4 regions of the Cohnella hongkongensis genome follow, and region 1 is predicted to be linked to each of the others. Evidence: riboswitches for the same ligand, from Rfam matches in the RefSeq annotation. Region 1 holds a riboswitch; each other region holds the start of a gene.
What was found. A riboswitch is a leader RNA that binds a small molecule or an ion and turns the genes downstream of it on or off. The one in region 1 is predicted to bind cyclic di-GMP.

Region 1 (4,556 bases):
GGAATAGAAGGAACTAAGTTGGATCTAGAAGATAAGGCATTGTATGATCTTGTTGTTACAGACAACACATATTCTCTAACATTTAGGGAACCGCTGACGACCGCCTACACTTTGCGTTACAAGTCATATATTACAGCGGACAATGGCCAAGAAATCGGCAATAAAGCCGAATTTGAAGGACAGTCTTCGTCTGCGGTTACGGACAGCGAGATTAAGAAAATCGTTGTTTCCCTAGGAGGAGCGATCGCCGGAGCTTCCACTGGAAAGCAGAAGCTTAAAATTGTCAAGTCGGACGATGAAGGTAACCCGCTTGCCGATGCTCAATTCGAGCTGTGGAACTCCGCTAAAACGGTGCTTCTGGAGACGCTGGTAACGGGTTCGGACGGAACCGCCGAAACGGTTAAAGATTATCGATACAATGATACCAATGGATTGCCATATCTAATTGTAGAGACTGCAGCGCCGAACGGGCATGTTCGGGATTCGCAATTCGCAACCGGTAAAATCGTTAACTTTAAGGGAAATGCTGTTCCGATCGAAATTGAAAACAAGAAAATTCGTCAGGGCTTCCAGCTAATCAAGGTCGATTCCGCGAATACCTCGATTAAATTGGAAGGCGCCGAGTTTAAACTGCTTGATTCGAATGGCAATCAGGTTGGAGATCTGTTGACGACGGATGGCAATGGACAAATTGCTGCGAGGGATTTGGCCCCAGGCACCTACAAGCTGGAGGAAGTGAAGGCTCCGTTGTTCTATTCGTTGGATCCGACGCCGATCCAGTTGGACATTGCGGCCAATCAGACTGAGATTGTCGAACTCGAAGCAAAGAATTCGAAAGGCACGGGCGGCGAGCTTGTGGTCATTAAGGTAAATGCTAAGACGGAAGAAAAATTGAAAGATATTAAGTTTCAACTGAAAGATGCCAATGGCACTGTTGTGGGTGAAGATCGAACGGACGTCAATGGCGTAATTAGGTTTACAGGCTTGGATTATGGAAACTATACGTTGGAGGAAATGGAAGCTGAAGGTTTCGTAATCGAACAAGCCGAGACCGCGATTGTGATTACACAGCCAACGACGATAATCACGATAGAGAACAAGGCGAACGATCGTTCCGTCCGATTGACGAAGTACAATGCGAGCAAAACTCTGGTTCTCGGCGGAGCCGTCTTCGAACTGCAAGAACAGACGACGGCAATGGATCTGGAAGGTAACCCGATCTTCAAGCCAGTTTCCGGCATCGACGCATCCAAGCTGACGACTGATTCGAACGGTCAACTTTTCCTTGAAGATTTGCCGGCGAACAAGTATCGGCTGATCGAGGTGAAAGCTCCTAACGACTATCGTCTGAACGCGGATCCGGTCGAATTCGAGATTACGACGAATCAGACGTCGACGGTTCTGGTAGAAAAAACAAACGAGAGAATTCCGAGCTCGGGCGGCGGAGGTTGGACGCCTCCTCCGGAGACGCCGAAGCCAACGGAGGAGCCTGAGCCTACGGAATCTCCAGAACCTACGGAGTCTCCGAAGCCTACTGAATCTCCAGAGCCTTCCGAAACGCCGGGACCGACGGATCCGACAGATCCGACAGATCCGGAGGAACCGAAGCAGCCGGAAACGAAGATTGAAGAGAAAACGACGAACGACAAGCCGGTGGAAGGAAAAACGGAAGTTCCGGAAGGCGGCAAGGTGAGAGTCGGCGAAGAGCCGGAGCACGGTACGGTCCGCATTACGCCGGACGGCAAATGGGAATACACGCCTGACAAAGACTACAAAGGCAAAGATTCCTTCACCATCGTCATTACCGATTCGGATGGCAACGAACAAGAAATTCTCGTCGAGATCGACGTGGAAGACGTTCCACGCGGCGGGGTATCTGACGAGGAACAAGCTCCGGGCAGCACCAAGACTTTGCCGAAAACCGGCGAGAACAGTTCGCTGCCGCTTCAGCTGGCCGGTGTGGCGCTTATCGCTGCAGGAGCGTTCCTCATGAATCGCAATCGTATTTTCCGTATGAAGAAAAACTAGAGAGATAGAGAAATAGAGAGAAAAAATCAAAGTCGAATTAGAGAAAATAGCGAAAAACCTGCCGATTGACTGGCAGGTTTTTCCTTGCAAATTCGACGAAAATTCGCTATAATTTAATTACAAAAGCAAGCTCGATAACGGCAAACCTGTCGAAAGACAGCGACGCAAAGCTAGAGGGTCTTCCCTTCCGCAGGAAGGATGACAGCCAGCTACCGAAGGACTCGGCTTTTTTTGTTTTATTCGGACAAGCTTCACGATAATGGCAAACCTGTCGAAAGGCAGTGGCGCAAAGCTAGAGGGTCTTCCCTTCCGCAAGAAGGATGACAGCCAGCTACCGAAAGGAGTTTATCCATGTTCAGATATGCTCGACTGCTCTTGTCGGCGCTTGTTCTCTTCGCCGCAATTCCGGCTGTCGCCTATGGAAGCGCGGGAGCGAACAAGGCGACTCTGGACACGTCCCAATTGGACAAGGGGACGATCGGCATTCGGTTGGCGTACAAGCCTTCCGTGAACACGAAAGCGAAAATATCGAAGGGAAGCGCAAGCTATATCTATACGCTGACCCCAGAGGCGAAAGGACAGACGACTTGGCTGCCGCTGCAGATGGGGAACGGGCAATACGAGGTTGCCGTGCTGGAGAACGTATCCGGTACGAAGTACCGCGTCCTTTCCTCGGAGAAGATCGACGTCGCCGTTGCGAGAACGACCGATGTTTATCTGAATTCCACTCAAAATATCGGTTGGAAGGACGCGGAGGAGGCGCTTGCCAAAGCGAAGGAATTGACTCGCAACGCAACCACCGACGAAGAGAAGGCCAAAGCGGTCTACGAATATATCGTTCAAAATGTGAGCTACGATAAGGAACTGGCGCGCAAGGTCACTGCGGACTACTTGCCGGATATAGACGAGACGCTGGCATCGGGACAAGCGATCTGTTACGGGTATGCGACTTTGTACGCGGCAATGCTGCGCAGCGCGGGCATCCCGACCAAGCTGGCGATGGGAACTTCGACGCATGTGGCGGAATACCATGCATGGAACGAAGTCTATCTGAACGGCAAGTGGGTCGTCGTGGACACGACAGTGGACGCAGGCCTTGGCAAAAACAAGAAAAACGCAGCGTTCGCCAAAAAGGGAAGCGACTATACGGCAATCAAATATTATTAGATTTTCAGAAGAAACAGGCCGGAATCGTCATCGATTCCGGCCTGTTTTGCATTGTTGCGGGCGTTCTCAAGCATCCTCTTCGATAAGCTCGGCGTGGACGATGAGCCGATGCGTAGGATTAACGAGCGGGTCGCACGTAATCAAGGTCAGAATCGCTTTGTTTCCGTCCGCGTTCAGTACGGAGAGATCGGTCGGAACGACGACTTTGATGTCCGTCACGCGGTAGGCGATGCTCCTGTCCCTCAGCCGAATATCGATTCGATCTCCGATCTCCATCTCGTCAAGCCGGTTAAACATTCGCCCCTTCGTTCTTGCGCGGTGGGCGGCGACCGCCGCATTGCCGACCTCGCCGAGCGGGGCCGTCTCCGTCATATGAGCGGCGCCGACTTTCATATTTTTCTGCGTCGCTCCCGCCAGAATCGGCAGCTTCAGATCGATTTTGTCAATCTGAATGATGGCGATCGTCTTGTCGTCCATAGGCACCGATTCTTCATCGGGCGCATTGGACTCGACGGGTCCTTCGATTCCTCGATCGAGCACTTCGGAAAGCTGAACGAATTCCTGCTGCAAGGCGTATGAGCGCGTCGGATCGACGGTAGACAACGACCTTTCCATTTCGCTTAGCAGCCGCTTCTGCTCCCGGTCATCGACATATTCGCGGACGAAGGGGAAGGCGACCAGAATAAGCCCGGCGGCGATCAAAGCGTAGGCTATTTTTTTCATTCACGTCCTCCTGGCGTTGCAAGTGCTTTATCGTTAAGCTTGCGCGTTCTAACAGGGAGATGCCCCCGACTATAAAATCATAAATGATCCGGCTGAACAAAAACTGTACAGCGTATCCGAATCAGTTAACTCTCGGCGGAGAACGGGCTGACCGGATGGAATATATTTCTTCCCCGAAGGACAGACTAAGGGGAAGAAATCATAGGCCGACAAACGGCCTTCAGGAGGGGGAGCCACTTTTGGCTTGTAAAGAGACACGAACACCGTCCAACAAACGGCCTTACGCCTGGCTGCTTGCCGGGCTCTTGACGGCTGCCTTGATCGCGCCGCCCGCGGCTGCGGCCAAGGAGCCGTCGGTCCAGCCGCCGGCCACGGATCTGGCCGCCAGCGCCAAATCCGCGATTCTGATGGATGCGGACAGCGGCACGGTCATCTACGAGAAAAACAGCACGTTAGCTCTGCCCCCTGCCAGCATCACGAAGATTATGACGATGCTGCTCGTTATGGAAGCGATCGACGAAGGAAGGCTGAAGCTGACGGACAAGGTGACGACGAGCGAGTACGCCGCCTCGATGGGCGGATCGCAAATCTTCCTGGAGCCCGGAGAAGAGATGACCGTGGAGGAGATGCTGAAGGGG
Region 2 (4,556 bases), on a different contig from region 1:
TGCAGCGTATCCATCATTGTTTTGCAACCCGCCTTCTCCCCATGGATTCCGATCCTCGTCTCGAAGCCGTCTTTCATTCTAGCACAAGCTTGCAGCTTCCTTCCAGTTATACGGCGTTCTCGTAAAATCGTTGCAGGCTTGTCATGAGAGGACGGGCCTCCGCATAAACTTCGATTAGGTGGACATTGAGGTGGACATAGAGGTGGACAAAGTTGAAGAGGAGAGAGCGCGGCATGAATAAGATCGTCATCCTTAATCGCAAGAAGATCCAACTGTACGCCGTGATCGCGGCGGTCGTCATTTTGGCCGGGGCCTACATCGGCTGGCAGCAATCGAAGCCCGCGATGGCCCCTGCTGGCCAGGAAGCGGGCAAGCAGGTGCTGCATCTGACGACGGGAGAGTTTACGGCTACGGCGGATAACGGCAAGAAGCTCGAGACTTACCTGTTCTACCCGGGTACGGTCGTCGCCAAGAAAGGCGTTCCGGTCGAACTGCGGATTACCGGCATCAACGGCCAGTCCCATCCGTTCGTCATCGAAGGCTTGGATATCAAGGGCAACATCAGCAAAGGCAAGACGACCGTCGTCAATTTCACGCCGAAGGAAGCCGGTATTTATACGATCATCTGTCAGACGCATGCCGATCCGAAAACGGGCGGCCCGATGGTCGGGTACCTCGTCATTCAATAGCCTGGCGGTGACCGCCGCTTTTTCTCCCGCATAGGGTATGGAAGAGAGGCAGGTGTAGCCGGTGAAAATGTTTCAGGAAAAGCACTCCGCCCCGCTGCCGACGCCGCGCAGCATTCGCCGGGCTTGTTCGAACGAGCTGTACCGGACCGTCAAAAGGCTAAAGCAGCACATCCCTTCCCCGCTTGTCCGGCAAGCGGAAGAGCTGTATTTCAAGCGGGTGATCGGCAATCTGATGTGGATCGCGGAAAACAAGAGCAATCGCAAGAAGCTGGCCGACTGGTGGGACGAGGAAGTCAGCGGAGACATCGCCGAGCTGTGGAACGTCGATCGGGCCAAGCTCATGAAAGCTTTCCGCGACGCGTTCGGGGGATAAGCCAACGGAGGCGAAGGGCGAGGAAGGGATATGCCGCTCATTCACGCTCGCCCAAGCAAAAATGCCCTCGGCGTCCTCTAGACGCAGAATCGCGCAAAAAGCAGACCCGGCCGGGTCTGCTTCTTTTTTCCGCTAGCTTTTCTTGACGGCGCTGCGGCGGGTATTCGCATTTTTCTGTACCTGCTGACGCAGAATGAGCGCGCGCAGCGGGCGAAGCATCTCGGGCTCGACAACATGCATCCTGGCCCCGCACAGAATCGATTCCTCCAGACGCTCGCGGCGTACGATTTCGAGCTCGCAGTCGAACGTAATGCCGATCTCGATCGTCGCCCTCAACCTCGACTTCGACGCGAAATGCGGGGCGTCGGAGCCGGAGAAGCTGATTCCGGATATGCTGATGTCGTGAATTTTGAGGCTTTCCGCATCCGGGACGTCCGCTCCCTCTCCGGAATCGCTCAGCACGCGAACCCTCTTGACGCTCCCGTCGATCTCGACCCGGGGATGCTCCCTTCTTTCCTTGAATCTCTTTTGCAGCTCGGGGGGCTGCAGAAGCGCGATCGCTCCTTCGTATTTCGCGAACACAATCGATGACATGGACTGAATCCCCGCCGGGGAGTATACGGTCAGCTTCACCGTTTCTCCCAGATCGAACTGCTCGAACTCCGGAATCTCGACCTCGAACAGCTCGCCCTCCACATAGGTCATGACGCCCGTCGTGACGAAATTTTTCCCCTCCACGACGGTTCGGCAGTGCAGCAGCACGTTCAAGGGAAGCAAGTCCTTGTCGGATAAAGCGACTCTGTTGTCTCCAGTATAGGCCATCCACGTCCCTCCATCTCCTGCCTGTCTGCTTCTCTATATGCAAAAAAAACAGGCAACTCTCTATATAGAGCAGCCCGCTTCGCCTGAATCATCCATGTGGGGACTATCGGCAGCCAGGCTGTCATCGTCCGCAAGACATTAGACCCTGTAGCTTTGCGTCCTTGCCTTTCGGCAAGTTTGCCTTTATCGTCATCCATCTCGATGGCATGATTGTACCATATTTAACCGCTTTTCGTCATATGTTTTTTGCCGACGGTCTCACCTCTCAGCGAGCCATGACCACCCGGTTCCGCCCTTCGTTCTTCGCCTTGTACAGCGCGGCGTCCGCGCTCGAGAACACCTCTCGCAAATATTCCTTGGGATCGCCGAACTTCAGATTTTCGCTGGATTCGGACAGCACCCCCATACTGATCGTGACGCCTACCTTCTCCGAGCCCGCGTCAACCTGATTTTCTCCGACGGCCAGCATAATTCTTTCCGCCAGCAGCTCCGCCTGCTCCCGGTTCGTATGAGGCAAATATACGGTGAATTCCTCTCCCCCGTAACGGGCCAGAATATCGGTTCTCCGAAGCATGGACCGGACGGTGTCCGCCGTGCTGCGAAGCACCTCGTCGCCGACGAGATGGCCGTATTTGTCGTTGATTTGTTTAAAATGGTCGATATCGAACAGGAAGATGGCGAACGGAATCTGATACCTCATGTTCAACAGCACTTCATGCTCCAACTGCTGCATTAAATATCTGCGGTTGAAGCACCCGGTCAATCCGTCGGTGACGGCCATCTGCTCCAGCTTCTGATTGACGCGAAACAGCTCTTCCTGGATCGTGATCAGCTCCAGATTGCGCTCGTGCAGCGCTTCGTTCTTGCGGTTCATCTCCACGACCAGCTTGCGCAGCTCCGAGACGTCGTGAAACGTAATGATCCGCCCCAGCAGCGTCTTCCTGCTGTCCAGGACGGGCGAAATTTGAATCGAGACGTGTCGGCCCGACGAATCCTGCAGCGAAAACTCCATCTGCAGCTTCTCGTGGGGATGGTGATTATAGCGATACAGAAATTCGTAGACTTCCCCCTGCACCTGCAGCGGGGCCAGGAACTTCTCCATCTCGAACGTGTCTCCCTTCGTTACTTGAACGAGGGGAGACGCCCCGCGGTTGACCTCCAGCACCTTGCCGTTCTCGTCCACCACGATCACGCCGGTCGTCATATGCTCGAAAATGTCCCGTTGAGCCATGCTCAGAATGTCCAGCATGCCGAACCGGTAGATGGCGATGACGAAGCAGAGGTCGGACAGCAGAATGCCCAGCGACAGCAAGCCCGGCACGACCGGCAGCCACTCGTCCAGCAGGACGTTGACGAATACGTCGAGAAGTCCGAGTCCCGTCAGCACGAACATGCCGATTAAAGCGGTTGCAAGCTGCTTGCGCTGATTCACGGAAGTGACCGTTTTCAGCGCTTGGAACATATTCAGCAGAGCGATAAAAAAGTACGCGAACTGGCTGAGCACAAGCAGCCAGAACAGAGGGCCGTACTCACGAACCGTATAGTTGTCCGCGGCCGGGGCCATGAACAGGTTGTCCGGATTCCACAGGGCCGCAGCGACGCACAGTGTCGCAGGCGTAATATACAGCAGAACCCGCCCGCCCCTCATCTGCGTCGCCTTGTTCGTCAGGAAAAAAACAAAGAATAACCATCCGGGGCCGAGCGCCCCCATGGCTACGAAGGATAAGTTGATGAAGAACAGCTGAACGCCCGGGAAATCCGTCAGCTTAACGGCGAACTGCCCCAGTGGCCATAACATCATAACAAAATGAAACGCCAAATACACTTTATGCGTCGTCGTGATTCTGTTTACGGCAATGACGACGACGAATAAAACAAAAAGCATAAGAAAAAGGATAAAATCAATCCATTCGACTCCCAAGGCATTCACCTTTTCATAAAAGGGCTGGATTAAAAAATGCGGCAGGCATGTTTGATTTTACCATATCGCCGCTTTTTCCGACAATAAGATATCCATCGAAAGACTTTATTTTATATATTTCCCATCCAATTTCAAGTCCTTTTTTACTTATTTTTATAAGACTTTAGATTTATTGTTTGAAATCCCTTTCCATGTAGGGAGAAACGGACAGAAAATCGCGAAAACGCTCGTACTCCGCTCTCAGATTCTCGAGATCGGGCTTGCCGCGGCCTTTAACGGCTCGAATCAGCAGGTTTTTCGGCGTATGCTCCAAGTCGACAAACTCGAGCAGCTGAGTGCGATAGCCGGCAAGCTCCAGCAAATTCGCCCGAATCGCATCCGTCGCAAGAGCCGCGAACCGCTCCTTTAGAATGCCGTGCTTCAGCAACGGCTGCAGCGCGGGCTGGGAGATTTGGCGGAACAGCTCGTGCTGGCAGCAGGGAACCGACAAAATCACGCTCGCCTCCCAGCCGATCGCCTTCAGCAAAGCCGCATCCGTTGCCGTATCGCAGGCGTGCAGCGTGACTACCATATCGACGCTGTCCCGATCCTCGAAATCGGAGATGTCCCCTACCGCGAACGTCAGCTCGTCCCAACCGAGTCTGGCGGCCAGCCCGGCGCAATGCTCGATGACGTCCTTTTTCAGATCCAACCCGAAAATGCGCACCGGAAGCTTCATCTGAACGGCCAGGTAATGATAAAGCGCGAAAGT
Region 3 (4,556 bases), on a different contig from region 1:
CATGAGATGACGGGCGCTCTTCGAGAGGTGGCGGTGGCGAAGCCAGATGACGCCGATCTCGCTCTCGAGGCGAACGTTGCCGATCGCGATCTGCACGACATTCGGCGGAGCGAAGGCGTTCATGACCGACTTCGGAAGGATGGCCGCCCCGATCCCGGCGGCGACGAGAGAGATCGCGATGGCGACGCTGGAGCACTCGCTGACGATTCGCGGCTCCAGGCCCAACTGCTTGAACTCGTGAAACACCTGATTGTGCATGCCAGTCGTCCTGTCCGTCTTCAGAGTCAGGAACGGGAACTGCGCGAGCTCCTCCAACGTCATCGACGTCTTCCCGGCCGGAAGCCACTGCGCCGGGAGCAGCGCGACGAAAGGATCGGAAGGCAGCGGAAGCATCGAATAGTGTTGGGATTGGAAGTCGGACTGGAACGGAAGTCGGGTGACGATAAATTCGAGCTCCCGGTTCTCAAGCAGCTCCCCGAGCAGGAAGTGATCGCCCTCCTGGATTTTGAAGGTCACCTGAGGATATTTCTCCGTAAATCGGCGGAGAACCGGAGGGAGCAGCGAGACGCACGATACGACCGCGCCGATCGACAGAACGCCCTGTACGCCCTCTCCGAGCTCCTGCACGTAGGTGATCGTATCTTCGAACTGCTTCATCAGCGCGATGGCCCGATCTCTCAGCATCTCCCCGGCCTGGGTTAGCTGAAGCCGCTTGCCGTTGCGATCGAACAGCACGACGCCAAGCTCCTGCTCCATCTGCTTGAGCTGGCGGCTGAGCGGAGGCTGCTCCATGTTCAGCTGCTTGGCCGCCCGGGTAATCTGTCCTTCGTGCGCGATCGCGAGAAAGTAACGAAGCTGCCGCATATCCATGTAAACCGCCTCCATACCTGAAAGGTATACATTACCGACAAAACAGATATTATCAATATACATCCCGCTCTGGTATCATTCAATTATAAAGCGCTCGCATAATAAGGAGGAGAAGAAGCGGACATGGCCCACAACATCGCGGTAGAGCGGACGACCGCCCCCAAGAAGAAACCCGAAGCTTCGTCGCTCGTCTTCGGCAAGCAGTTCACGGATCATATGTTTATCATGGAATATACGGAAGGCCAAGGCTGGCACGATATGAGAATCGTACCTTACCAGCCGATCTCGCTCGATCCGGCCGCCAAAGTGTTTCACTACGGCCAGACCGTCTTCGAGGGCATGAAGGCCTACAAGACGCCGGGGGGATCGGCGCTGCTGTTCCGGCCCTTCAAAAATTTGCAGAGGCTGAACCGCTCCAACGCCCGTCTCAGCATTCCGCCGGTCGACGAGGATCTGGCGATGGCCGCGCTGAAGAAGCTGCTGGAGATCGACGAGGACTGGATTCCGACAGACGAGGGCACTTCGCTGTACATTCGCCCGTTCATCATCTCGACCGAGGCGACGTTGGGCGTATCCCCTTCGGAGAGCTATTATTTCATCATTATTTTGTCCCCGGTAGGCTCTTATTACGCCGAAGGGATTAACCCGGTCACGATCTATGTGGAGTCGGAATACGTCCGCGCGGTGCCGGGCGGCGTCGGCAACGCCAAAACCGGGGGCAACTACGCGGCAGGGCTTAAAGCGCAAGAGGAGGCATCCGGCAAAGGGTATTCGCAGGTGCTGTGGCTGGACGGCGTGCACCGCAAATATATCGAAGAGGTCGGCAGCATGAACGTCTTCTTCAAGATCGCCGGCAAAGTCGTCACCCCCGCGCTGAACGGAAGCATTCTGGACGGAGTAACGCGGGATTCCGTCCTTCAAGTGCTGAAGCATTGGGGGATCGACGTCGAGGAGCGCGCAGTTTCGATCGACGAGCTGGTCGAGGCTTATCGGAAGGGAACGCTGGAGGAAGCGTTCGGCACGGGCACGGCGGCCGTCATCTCTCCGATCGGTGAGTTGAACTGGCGGGGCGACAAGCTGACGTTGAACGGTGGGCGCACCGGACCGCTGTCCGCCCGAGTGTACGACTTCATGACGGGGATCCAGAGGGGAACGGTCGAGGATCCGTTCGGATGGATCGTCCGGCTGGAATCGGCGGTTAATCGATAAATCTCTTGAAATCATTGCGACTATAGACTTATAATTAATAGTGATGCACGACGTAAATAGGCGGAGATGTTCAATTTTACTAGTTAAATATACATCGAGGAGACGCATACAGGAAACGGCAAACCTTTCGAAAGATAGGGACGCAAAGCTATGGGCCTAAAGAACTTCCCAGTTCAACGGCTGCCAGGCCGCCGAATGGAGCGTTAAGGCACTTTCCCATTCGGGAGAGTGTCTTTTTTGTTGTCGCGAGGTGTGAAGCTTGAACAAGCATATTTCCGAATCCGAATTGAGACAGTTGATTCGCCGGCTGGATATCGGCGGCGAAGACGGGGAGGGGGAGCCGGAGACGGCGCCCGCACCGGACGAACGGGAGGAGGGGGGGCGCTCTCCCGGACAGGACGGCACGATTCGGGTTCGCAATCAGCAAATCTATGTGCAGAATCCCGGGCCCGGAGGCGAGTATGCCGTTATCTACCCGATGAGCCCGGTGCGGCTGTTCGTCAACGGCGAGGAAGTGGCCTGGGAAGCCCAAGTGCGGGCCGAGGACAAAATGACGTGGGGCATCGAGGAGCAGCCTCTATTCGAGATTACGATTACCGAGGACAAGCTGCAGGCCCATCTGCGCCTGTTCGCGAAAGAGCGTTATGCGGCCAGACTGGTCGATGCCGGCCCCGACCGGAGAGTGATCGTCCGGGCGGAGGACGACGAGAGCATCGTTCTGAAAACTGTCCAGTTAGCCGACGTGGTGGCGAGGCTCGAGGAGATGTCGATCAAGTCCCGCATCGAATTCGGCGCCATTCAGAGGGAGCTGCTGAACCCGACCTTCGAGCCTGTCGTCGTGGCCAGCGGCAAGCCGTCGGTAGAGGGCGAGGACGCCCGGCTGGAAATTTATTTCGATCAGCAGGTGAGGAGCGAGTTTTTCGAAGCCGACGGAGTGATCGACTTTCGCAACCACCTTCGGATTCCGACCGTCCAGAAGGGCGATCTGATGGCCCGGAAAATTCCGATGGTGGACGGAACCGCCGGGTACGACGTGTTGGGCAACATTACGCTGCCGCAGCCTCCCAAGGATCTGTTTATTCTGACGAAGCCCAGCGTCGAGCTGACCCCGGACGGCCAGGTCATCGCGAGGAAGCAGGGGAGGCCCAGAATAACCGGGGGGAAGATCAAGACGTTCGACGTCTCCACTTCGTACGTCGTCTCGGGCAACGTAGATATTTCGACCGGCAATATCGTGTTTTCCGGAGACGTGATCGTCTGCGGGGACGTCACCGACAACATGATCGTCGAATCGCTCGGCAACGTGTACGTCTACGGTCATGTGTTCAATTCGACGATCACGGCCACTGGCAGCATCAATGTTCGCGGCAATGTCATTTCCAGTCGGCTGTATTCCGGTTACTTCGGCGTCTTGTTCAATCGTCTCTATCATACGTCCAAGCAGCTTTGCGACTGGATAGAGAAGCTGCTCGCGGCGTCCGGGACGCTAGAGGGGGCGCTCGAGGCGAAGCGGCAGCCGGTGCGCTTCGGCCAGATTGTGCAGCTTCTCCTCGAGACGAAGATGAGGGAGATCGTTCCGCTGATCAAGGAGCTGCAGTTCGTCATCACCAACATTCGCAACATCCGGCAGACGGAGTACGAGAAGCTGAAGGAAATTTCCGAAGTGTTCACGATGCCGACGAAGCTGATCGAGACGGCTACCCGCGAGTTCGTCCAGGGATTTCTCGCGCTGCTTCAGGACACTCACGGGGATGTGGCCCGAATGCAGGAGGAGCAAGTGGAGATCAGCATCAACCAATGCCAGGGCAGCGAATTGAAGTCGAACGGAGACATCGTCATTCACCGCGACGGCGTGCTGCTGTGCGAGCTGTATTCCGCCCGGAACATCGTCTTCCTGTCAGAACAGGCGATATGCCGGGGTTCTCGGCTCGACGCCGGCGACAGCATCAAGGCGATGACCGTCGGCGGCCAGACCGGGGCCAACTCGGTGCTGAAAGCAAGGCGAAAGGTTCAGGTGAATAAAATGTATTCCGGGCGAGTCTGCGTCGGAAAGTACTGCAAGGACATTTTCGAGCCGGTCGGGCGCACGGTATTCGATGTTCAGGCCTTGAAGAGGCACATCTAAACGGTCGACCCTAAGCGCAACATAAAGATTAGCATGGTGGGATGAACATGGGTTCGAGTCAACTAAAGGGATATATCGGGATGCGAGTCAATCGCAACATCTACAACGACAGCGGCACGCTGGTCGTTCCCGTCTCGCGGGTGCTGACGGATCGCGATGTCCGGCTGCTGGCCAGACAGGGCGTCGCTCTCAGCGAGCAGGATGTGGAGGCGGTGTCGATCGTTCATCTGATCGATTCGGCGATTTGGGAAGTCCGGGAAATGTTCGAATGCGCGAAGCGGACCGAACGAATTCCGTTCGCCCGCGTTCGCGATAAGCTTGTCCCTCTCATTCTGGAGCTGAGCAACCATCC
Region 4 (4,556 bases), on a different contig from region 1:
GTACGTAACCGCCTCGCTCCAATTGCCAACGACAGAGTGATGCCTTGCTCGGACACGGTACGTGTGCTCCGTGTTAGCTTCCAGTCCCGAATGACGGTATTTCGTACTTGTTCCGACGTCGACCGCTACTCCGTTGACCTCCAGATCATAGGAGGTAGCGCCCGCTACTTCGTCCCATTCTAGAAGAATATGATCGCCTGCAATAGTCGTTGCACGCAGATGACGTGGAACAGACGGAAGCGTAACCGCTTGGACGGCCTCGCTCCATCCGCTCGATCCTTCACTGTTGTTTGATCTGACTCGGTAAGTATGAATCGTGTTCGGCTGCAAGTTGGCATGCAGATATTGCGTGGCCTCAAGGCCTCCAACGATCATGCCGTCGACCTCAATATCGTAGTTATCCGCCCCGGAGACTGCATCCCAACTCACGGCGATGGAAGTATCCGTCGCTACGGTATACAATGCGCCTGTCGCTCCGGGCAGAGTTGACTTAGCCACGATGGCGCTCCACTTTCCGGGCCCGCTGGCATTATGCGCCCGAACTCTAAACGTACGCTGCAAGTTCGGATTCAGATCAAGTTCCGTATAGGAAGTTACATTGCCGTTATCGATAATCGTGTTGTAGGTTTCGATATCATATCTCGAAGCGCCTACCACTTCATCCCATGTTAACGTTAGGGAATTACTTGTGGAATGAATCCTTATATTGGCGGGCACATCCGGTAAAGTCCATACCTCTTGCTGCACGGACCAAGCACCTTTAATATCCCCCCTGACCGCTCTGACCCTATACTTATGCAGAGTGCCCGGTTCCAGCGGTTCATGGGTAAAAGCGGATTGGCTGCCTAGAGAGTGCATAACCCCATCTACCTCTAACTCGTAACTATTCGCATTGAAGGCCGTCGTCCATGCGGCATTCACGACGTTCTCCGTCGCGGTCGCCGTAAGCATCGGCACCGGGAACGGCGACAATTGGCTTTGCGGCACGATCTCCTTCGCGCCGGACGCGCTGGCCCAATTCAAAACGGCTTGAGGCTGCCCCCCTCGATTGGCATATTCGAGACGAATGTCATACTCGATTCCGGCTTCGAGAACAAGCGAACCGGAGTACTTGCCGTTTCCCGTTTCCTCCCATTTGTCGACAAGAAGTACACCGTTCACCCACAGCTTTACCCCGCCGCGAACGTCCATTTCGAACTCGTACATCTCCGTGAAATAAGGCGTAATTTGCCCCGTCCATCTTACCGACATGTTACCGTCGTTCAGTCCGGCGTTGGAGATCGGCAGCTTGTTTCTCAAGTTTACGTTCTCATCTACGATCGTGAATGTCTCGCCGGTTAAATTCGGTTCGGTATAGTACTCTGCGAGCAACCCGTTAATCCTGTAATGCAGCTTTGTTTGACCATTCGCGCTGATGCCGGTGGCGATGGTCGGCTTCTGATTCGCTGTGATGCTGCCGCCGATCGCGACGACGCCTCCGGTTTGAATATTCAAGTGATTATTAACGTGAATATCGTCGCGAATGAATGCATCGCCGATACTGACGTTGATGTTCGCCGTTTGATTATTCGACACCAAGCTACCGATGAGCATTTCTTGCCTGATGGTCATATCTACCTTGGTGTTAATATGCATGTTGTCGACAACAAGAAGTCGGTCAGCCTGCACGTTCAATTGGCCGTTGTTATAGATAAGACTTCCCGCAGCCATATCGCCTGCCGCCCGCACGACGGAATCGTTATTTAAATGAAGTGTGCCCCCGATCCACATATCCCCTTTTCCGGCTGACTGCTGATCCGGCGCATTCAAGCTTAACGTCAAATTCGTATTTGCGTTCAAATTTCCCTTGACCACCAGCGTTCCGTAGACGGTAAGCGTTAAATTCCGGTTCGTATTCAAACCGTCCAAGATAAGAAATACCGGCTTGGACGGCGAGCCGAATGTCGCGGAAGCATCCAGATTCAGATGCCCTGCCTTCATGACGACGTATTCGCTCGAACTTCCAAGAATCGCCGATTCCAGGTCGCTTGCCTTGCAATCCGCGCACGATTTGGCCTGCTGCTCCATCGCAGCAATTCGTTGTTCCATTACGAATATTTGTTCGTTCATATAGTTATCAATAGCCTGACCCAGTTCTTTCACCCTGACGGACGAAATGGCATTGTGTTCATTGCGCTGCGAGCCGGATAAAATTACCTTGTCCCCAGGCACATTATTTAGCTCCGCAGGCAACCCGATATAAGGCAATGACGTTGAACGATTAACCGGAACGATTTTCGTGATCTCTACCGTATGGATGAAAGCCGAAGGGCTGACCGGATCTCCCTTCAGGGTTAATCTGCCATCGTTCAATTGAACGCGCTTCTTCACCTTGTCCAGTCCGCCGGCCGGAAGCACGACGTGATCCCAGAACGCGACATCCTCTACCTGGAGCGTAGTGGTGCTGCCATAAACGGCATGACCTACGCTAATTTCTACCTCGTAGCTGCCAACAGGCAATGCAATTTCCCACTGCCCTCCGGCCTGCATCTCGATAGCTGAATCCAGCAACGAAGAACCATATACGGCCTCGTTGACTGTATAGAGCGTATGATCGAAGTTCCATCCGTAAGTGTATCCGTTCCGTTCTCCGTAAGGTTCGCCGTAATCTGGGAGGTACCCGCCCGCTGCAGGGGCTAGTGGAGATGTGAATTGAATACGGATATCCGGCGATTCGGACGATGCCTGAACTGGAGAATTCCATGATGAAGGTACGATGATTTGCACAAGAAAGACGAAACATAGAACTATAGCCAGCCTGGAAACGATTCGGCCACTCATTACACACTTCCCCTTTTATGGTTAAAATAGGATATTAAAACAAAAAATAAAAGACCAGTAGAGCGGGCAACCCGGCTACCATCGCAATCGGTCTTCCGACCGATGCCTAAGGTCCGTGGCTTTGCGTCCCTGTCTTTCGAACAGGTTTGCCTTTTTCAGTTCAAATGGCCTTGATTAAAAGGGTTATTTAGTCTTCTTAGGTAGATTTACCCTCTCGCTATTTCGACATTTTACACGTTTTTCCTTTTGGTATCTACTCATTATTTCGTAATTTAAGACTAAAGTTATAGAAATTGTGACAAAGCAGTGGCCCAAGCTTGTAACGAGCCTGATCCAGAAGAACGTGGATACACTGAAGATTGCGACTTGGAATGGTAATCTTACAGCCTCCAGGATTCAACAGGAGAGTCCGTTCAGAGCCTCCGCTTGCGAAAATGGTTCGGAGCCATCCCCACCTTCTTCTTGAACAGATTGGAAAAGTAGAACTCGTCCGCGAAGGATAGGTGCGCCGCGACCTCCCGAACGGTCATGCCCGTGCTTCTGAGCAGCTTTTGCGCGAAATCGAGCTTTAATTGAAGATGGTAATGATACGGCGTGACGCCGTACTGGCGCTTGAACAGGCGGATCGTTTGCGATTCCGACTTTCCGACGACCGCCGCGAGCTCGGACAGGGAAACATTCTCCGACACGCGATAATCCAGGTACGTTTTCAGCTTCGCCGCATCCGATCGAATGGCCGGCGCATACAGATGCTCGTTCATTTTAATCAAAAGCTCGTGCACGGCCAACGTGCAGTTGAGCACGGAGTTGTCGCCGCCGGCCTGCGCGTTGCGGACAATCCGCTGCAAATAATCCATGGAGTAGAAGCCCGGGATATGGTAGCAGCCTTCAAGCCCGTACCGGCGGATCAGATCCGTCAGCAGCTCCCCTTTGACGTTGACCCAAATTTTAACCCACGGATCGTCCTTGTCGGAGAAATACAAATGATCCTGTCCCTGGTGCAGGAAATACGTATCCCCCGCCTTCGGATAAAATTCCTTCGAATCGATCTTGACCGTTCCGCGCCCTCTGACAATGTATTCGATGGTGCTCACCGCCGAGCCGGGCCGAACGATCCGGTACGTGCCGTCGCAGAAGGATTTTCCGGCCATTTCGAAGATCAAGCCGTATGCTGTCCCGGCGCCCTCCGGGAAGGCGTAAATTTCTTCTCTCATGCGCATTTTCCTCATTCAATCATCTTTTTTATCTATCCCTTGCCCTCTTCGACGTCAGTATACTATATGTAGATCGCATAGAACAGGAGATGATCGAATGAGCTTCAGACCCTCTGCAGTTCCTCTGATTACCGTTGATCCGTATTTCAGCATTTGGTCTTTCGCCGACTGCCTGTACGACGACCATACCCGTCATTGGACCGGACAGCGCAACGGCATGCTCGGCCTGCTTAAGGTCGACGGCGAGGCGTACCGTTTCATGGGGAAGGTGGAGGCGTTCGGCGAACGCTATTATGCCGAGCCGCAGGCGCTTCCGCAGATCAAGCTGGAGGTCAAGCCGCTGACGACAATCTACACCTTCGCCAACGAGCAGGTGGAATTGACTTTGCGCTTCTTCACGCCGCTTCTTCCCGATCGGCTTGCTCTTCTGTCCCGCCCGGCCTCCTACATCGAATACGATATCGCGATAAAAGACGGGCAGCGGCACGACATTGAGGTGTACTTCGATATCGCCGGCGAATG

Region 2: it holds a riboswitch for cyclic di-GMP, as region 1 does, so the genes downstream of both, ACFO3S_RS26995 (PilZ domain-containing protein) here and ACFO3S_RS12900 (transglutaminase-like domain-containing protein) in region 1, are expected to answer to the same signal.
Region 3: it holds a riboswitch for cyclic di-GMP, as region 1 does, so the genes downstream of both, ACFO3S_RS08465 (DUF342 domain-containing protein) here and ACFO3S_RS12900 (transglutaminase-like domain-containing protein) in region 1, are expected to answer to the same signal.
Region 4: it holds a riboswitch for cyclic di-GMP, as region 1 does, so the genes downstream of both, ACFO3S_RS05425 (fibronectin type III domain-containing protein) here and ACFO3S_RS12900 (transglutaminase-like domain-containing protein) in region 1, are expected to answer to the same signal.

What each region holds. Positions count from the first base shown of each region.
Region 1 covers NZ_JBHSEP010000008.1:87,388-91,943, reverse strand. Annotated here, with positions in the region: gene ACFO3S_RS12905 (collagen binding domain-containing protein) at 1-2,028, shown strand, start outside; cyclic di-GMP riboswitch class I at 2,158-2,245, shown strand; cyclic di-GMP riboswitch class I at 2,280-2,367, shown strand; gene ACFO3S_RS12900 (transglutaminase-like domain-containing protein) at 2,380-3,195, shown strand; gene ACFO3S_RS12895 (class D sortase) at 3,262-3,918, opposite strand; gene ACFO3S_RS12890 (D-alanyl-D-alanine carboxypeptidase family protein) at 4,209-4,556, shown strand, end outside.
Region 2 covers NZ_JBHSEP010000033.1:4,825-9,380, reverse strand. Annotated here, with positions in the region: gene uptA (undecaprenyl phosphate transporter UptA) at 1-17, opposite strand, end outside; gene ACFO3S_RS27005 (cupredoxin domain-containing protein) at 234-689, shown strand; gene ACFO3S_RS27000 (dehydrogenase) at 751-1,062, shown strand; gene ACFO3S_RS26995 (PilZ domain-containing protein) at 1,195-1,884, opposite strand; cyclic di-GMP riboswitch class I at 1,990-2,076, opposite strand; gene ACFO3S_RS26990 (histidine kinase N-terminal 7TM domain-containing diguanylate cyclase) at 2,150-3,769, opposite strand; gene ACFO3S_RS26985 (class I SAM-dependent methyltransferase) at 3,975-4,556, opposite strand, start outside.
Region 3 covers NZ_JBHSEP010000004.1:259,923-264,478, forward strand. Annotated here, with positions in the region: gene ACFO3S_RS08455 (LysR family transcriptional regulator) at 1-870, opposite strand, end outside; gene ACFO3S_RS08460 (branched-chain amino acid aminotransferase) at 994-2,079, shown strand; cyclic di-GMP riboswitch class I at 2,187-2,275, shown strand; gene ACFO3S_RS08465 (DUF342 domain-containing protein) at 2,339-4,204, shown strand; gene ACFO3S_RS08470 (HD-GYP domain-containing protein) at 4,285-4,556, shown strand, end outside.
Region 4 covers NZ_JBHSEP010000002.1:508,023-512,578, forward strand. Annotated here, with positions in the region: gene ACFO3S_RS05425 (fibronectin type III domain-containing protein) at 1-2,820, opposite strand, end outside; cyclic di-GMP riboswitch class I at 2,883-2,981, opposite strand; gene ACFO3S_RS05430 (AraC family transcriptional regulator) at 3,234-4,034, opposite strand; gene ACFO3S_RS05435 (glutaminase domain-containing protein) at 4,132-4,556, shown strand, end outside.